DNA from 2 places in the Nonomuraea sp. NPDC048882 genome. Region 1 is predicted to be linked to the other one. Evidence: riboswitches for the same ligand, from Rfam matches in the RefSeq annotation. Region 1 holds a riboswitch; the other holds the start of a gene.
The links. Region 1 has a riboswitch for glycine ahead of gcvP (aminomethyl-transferring glycine dehydrogenase). Riboswitches for the same ligand answer to the same signal wherever they lie in the genome.
Positions count from the first base shown of each region.

Region 2: linked by a shared signal. The riboswitch ahead of gcvT (glycine cleavage system aminomethyltransferase GcvT) and the one ahead of gcvP (aminomethyl-transferring glycine dehydrogenase) in region 1 are both predicted to bind glycine.

Region 1 is NZ_JBEZGB010000003.1:726,312-728,505, reverse strand. Features, by position in the region: gene gcvP (aminomethyl-transferring glycine dehydrogenase) at 1-1,138, opposite strand, end outside; glycine riboswitch at 1,318-1,418, opposite strand; gene AB0C27_RS13235 (MerR family transcriptional regulator) at 1,623-2,194, opposite strand, start outside.
Region 2 is NZ_JBEZGB010000017.1:6,220-8,413, reverse strand. Features, by position in the region: gene AB0C27_RS43550 (3-oxoacyl-ACP reductase) at 1-174, shown strand, start outside; gene AB0C27_RS43545 (gamma-glutamyl-gamma-aminobutyrate hydrolase family protein) at 182-874, shown strand; glycine riboswitch at 957-1,054, shown strand; gene gcvT (glycine cleavage system aminomethyltransferase GcvT) at 1,186-2,194, shown strand, end outside.

The sequences.
Region 1 (2,194 bases):
AGAACTCCTGGTGCACGATCTCCACGCCGCCCTCGCGCAGCCCGGCGGCCAGCGCGCCGGCGTGGCGGTGGACGCGGTGGGCGATGCGGCGCAGGCCCTCGGGGCCATGGTAGACGGCGTACATGCCGGCGATGACGGCCAGCAGGACCTGGGCGGTGCAGATGTTGCTGGTGGCCTTCTCGCGGCGGATGTGCTGCTCGCGGGTCTGCAGGGCCAGGCGGTAGGCGGGGTCGCCGTCGGCGTCCACCGACACGCCCACCAGGCGGCCGGGGAGCTGGCGCTGCAGCCCCTCGCGTACGGACATGTAGGCGGCGTGCGGCCCGCCGAACCCGAACGGCACGCCGAAGCGCTGTGAGGAGCCGATGGCGATGTCGGCGCCCAGCTCGCCGGGGGCGGCGATGAGCGTCAGGGCCAGCAGGTCGGCGGCGGCCACGACCAGCGCGCCGGCCTCGTGGGCGGCGGCGGCCACGGCGCGGAAGTCGCGCAGCCGGCCCGAGGCGCCGGGGTACTGCACGAGCACGCCGAAGCTTTCGGGCAGCTCGCCGTCGAGTGGGTGCTCCACCAGCGTGATGCCGAGCGGCTCGGCCCTGGTGGCGAGCACGGCCTTGGTCTGGGGCAGCGCGTCGGCGTCCACCACGAACACGGAGCTCTTCGACTTGCCCGCCCGGCGGGCCAGCGTCATGGCCTCGGCGGCGGCGGTGGCCTCGTCCAGCAGGGACGCGCCGGAGACGGGCAGGCCGGTGAGGTCGGAGACGACGGTCTGGAAGTTCAGCAGCGCCTCCAGGCGCCCCTGCGAGATCTCCGGCTGGTACGGCGTGTAGGCGGTGTACCAGCCCGGGTTCTCCAGCAGGTTGCGGCGGATGACGGCGGGCGTGACGGTGTCGTAGTAGCCCAGGCCGATCATCGAGGTGAGCACGCGGTTGCGCCCGGCCAGGGCGCGCAGCTCGGCGACGGCCTCGGCCTCGCCGATCGCGGCGGGCAGCTTGAGGCGGTCCTTGACCCTGATGGACTCGGGCACGGCCACCGCCACCAGATCCGCCACGGACTCGAAGCCCACGGCTTCGAGCATGCGCTGCTGCTCGGACTCCGACGGGCCGATGTGCCTGGACGAGAACGGCGGAGCTGACAGATCGGTCATGGGTGTGCCTCCCGAGGCTGTGGAGACCGGCGCCAGGGCGCGGGCGAGTGCCGGATCTCCCCCTCTGTCAGCGCGGCCGCACGACGTACGTGCTACCGCGACCTGAGAGCTTCACCCCCGGTGGGGCTTGCACCGTCGGTGAGGCGCCCCTGGCGGGAGCGCCTGCTTTCCAGAGTCGCCTCGCCCGAGCGGTACAGGATGCCTGAGAGATTCCGGGGAGGGTTGCTCCTTCGGCGCCCCGGCGCCGCGATGGGCCCGGGGACTCTCCCGCACGGGGTCGTCAGCCTTGCTGTCCTAGATTACACCGCTACGCCCCATTAGCCGGTCATCGGACCGTCGCGTGCGTGTTCCCTGGGGATTCAGCGCTCCCAGGCGCCCTCTCGGGAGGTGGCCGCGGGGCCCCGCATTCCCAGGGGCCTGCGCGTCATACCGGGGATCGGAGTCCCCTCTTCCGGCATCCCGGCCCTCGTGGAGCCGGGTGCCCTCAGCCGGTGCGGCGGGCGCGTCGCCTGCGGGCCAGCTCGTCAGCGGGATGGTCGGCCGGGACGGTGTCCTCGACCGCCGCGCGTTCCCCCGGCAGCTCCGCGAGGGAGCCCTCGACCTCACGCCAGACCCGGCCGAGCGCGATGCCGAACACGCCCTGGCCGCCCTGGAGCAGGTCGATCACCTCGTCGGCCGAGGTGCACTCGTAGACGCTGACGCCGTCGCTCATGAGCGTGATCTGCGCGAGGTCACCGACCCCGCGGTCACGCAGGTGCTGCACGGCCGTACGGATCTGCTGCAGCGACACTCCGGTGTCGAGCAGCCGCTTGACGACCTTGAGCACCAGGATGTCGCGGAAGCTGTAGAGCCGCTGCGATCCCGAGCCCTGCGCGGCTCTTATCGTGGGCTCCACCAGACCGGTGCGTGCCCAGTAGTCGAGCTGCCTGTAGGTGATGCCGGCCGCCGCACAGGCCGTCGGCCCGCGGTATCCGATGTCACCCGGCAGCGTCCTGGGTTGCTGGTCGAAGAGCAGACCCTGCTCTCCGGCACGCTGCCGCGCGCTCTCGCGCCGTA
Region 2 (2,194 bases), on a different contig from region 1:
GATCCCGAGCGGGCGGCGCGGCGGCTGGTGCACGTCCCCGTGGGCCGCTTCGCGGAGGCGTCGGAGATCGCGGCGGCGGTGGCGTTCCTGGCCAGCGACGACGCCTCGTTCATCACCGGCAGCGAGTTCCTGGTGGACGGCGGCATCTCCGGTGCCTACGTCACACCGCTCTAAGGGGGTCATGGTGCGTCGTCCCGTCATCGGCATCACCTGTTACGTCGAGCCCGCCTCGTTCACGGTGTGGCAGGACACGACGGCCGCGCTGCTGCCGTACGCGTACGTGGAGCAGGTCGTGCGGGCCGGCGGCCAGCCGGTCGTGCTGCCTCCGGCCGGCGCGCCCGCCTCCGTCGTGCGCGGCCTGGACGGGCTGATCCTGGCCGGGGGCGGCGACATCGACCCGGCCAGGTACGGCGCCGCCCCGCACGAGCGGATCGGCTACGTCAGGCGGTTCCGCGACGAGGCGGAGTTCGCCCTGCTCGCCGCGGCCCTGGACGCCGGGCTGCCCTACCTGGGCATCTGCCGCGGCCTCCAGGTGCTCAACGTGGCCCTGGGCGGCAGCCTGCACCAGCACCTGCCCGACGTGGTCGGCCACACGGACCACTGCCCAGGGCCCGGCCGGTTCGGCGACCTGCCGGTGAACGTCGTGCCGGGCACCCGGCTGGCGAAGGCATTGGGCGAGGAGCCGGTGGCGGTCCCGCACTACCATCACCAGGCCGTCGATCGCCTGGCCCCCGGCCTGGCGGTCACGGCCACGAGCGCCGACGGCACGATCGAGGCCGTCGAGCTGGACGCGGCTTTCGTGGTGGCCGTGCAGTGGCACGCGGAGATGGCGGAGGGCCACGCGTTGTTCGACGCGCTGGTGTCCGCCTGCTGAGACGCGTGCGCCGGCGGCGGGTCACGACTGCCCTGGACGCGACAACGACCCCCGGACGGCACTAGGCTGGCGGCAATCACCGACGCATCGTGCGGGAGAGCACCCTGACAGCCGGTCAGGGTCCCTGAAGGAGCAAGCCCTCCCCGCAAACCTCTCAAGGCAAAGGACCGCACGGCTAAGGGTGACCTCTGGAAAGCAGGCCCGTGGGCCTCGCCGAAGGTGAAAGTCCGGCAAAAGTCGGGCGAAGCTCTCAGGCATCGATGACAGAGGGGGAGGATCCTGGCATCCAACCCTGTCCTGAGGTGCGACCAATGTCCCGACCGACACCGCTACGAGACGTTCACGAGAGCCTCGGCGCCACGCTCACCGACTTCGCGGGCTGGCTCATGCCGCTCCGGTACGGCAGCGAGTCCGCGGAGCACAAGGCCGTGCGCGAGGCGGCCGGGCTGTTCGACCTGTCCCACATGGGAGAGATCTTCCTGACCGGGCCGCAGGCCGGCCAGGCGCTGGACCACGCGCTGGTCGGGCATCTGTCGGCGCTGGCGCCCGGGCGGGCGCGCTACACCATGATCGTGGACGAGCGCGGCGGGGTGCTCGACGACCTCATCGTCTACCGGCTCGGGGACGAGGAGTTCATGGTCGTGGCCAACGCCTCGAACTATGAAAAAGTCGGAAATGAGCTGACAATTCGCTCTAAGGCGTTCGATGTGGTCGTCGAGGATCGGTCCGACCAGTACGCGCTGATCGCCGTCCAGGGGCCCCGCTCGCAGGAGATCCTGGCCACGCTCACCGACGCCGACCTCGCCGGGCTCAAGTACTACGCCGGGCTGCCCGGCGTGGTGGACGGCCGGCAGGCCCTCATCGCCCGTACCGGCTACACCGGCGAGGACGGGTTCGAGCTGTTCGTCGCCAACGACGACGCGGTGCCGCTGTGGCACGCCCTCACGGCGGCCGGGGAGCCGTACGGGCTCAAGCCCGCCGGCCTGTCCAGCCGCGACACGCTCAGGCTCGAAGCCGGCATGCCTCTTTACGGCAACGAGCTGCACGCCGGGCTCACCCCGTTCGACGCGGGGCTGGGCCGGGTGGTGAAATTCGACAAGCCCGGTGACTTCGTCGGCAGGGCGGCGCTCGAGGCGGTCAAGGACGACACGCCGCGACGCCGGCTCGTCGGCCTGGTCGCGCGGGGCCGCCGGGTGCCGCGCCACGGTTACCCGGTCACGAAAGACGGCGCCGTCGTCGGCGTGGTCACCAGCGGCGCGCCTTCCCAGACCCTGGGCAAGCCGATCGCGATGGCCTACGTGGACACCGGCGCGGAAACAG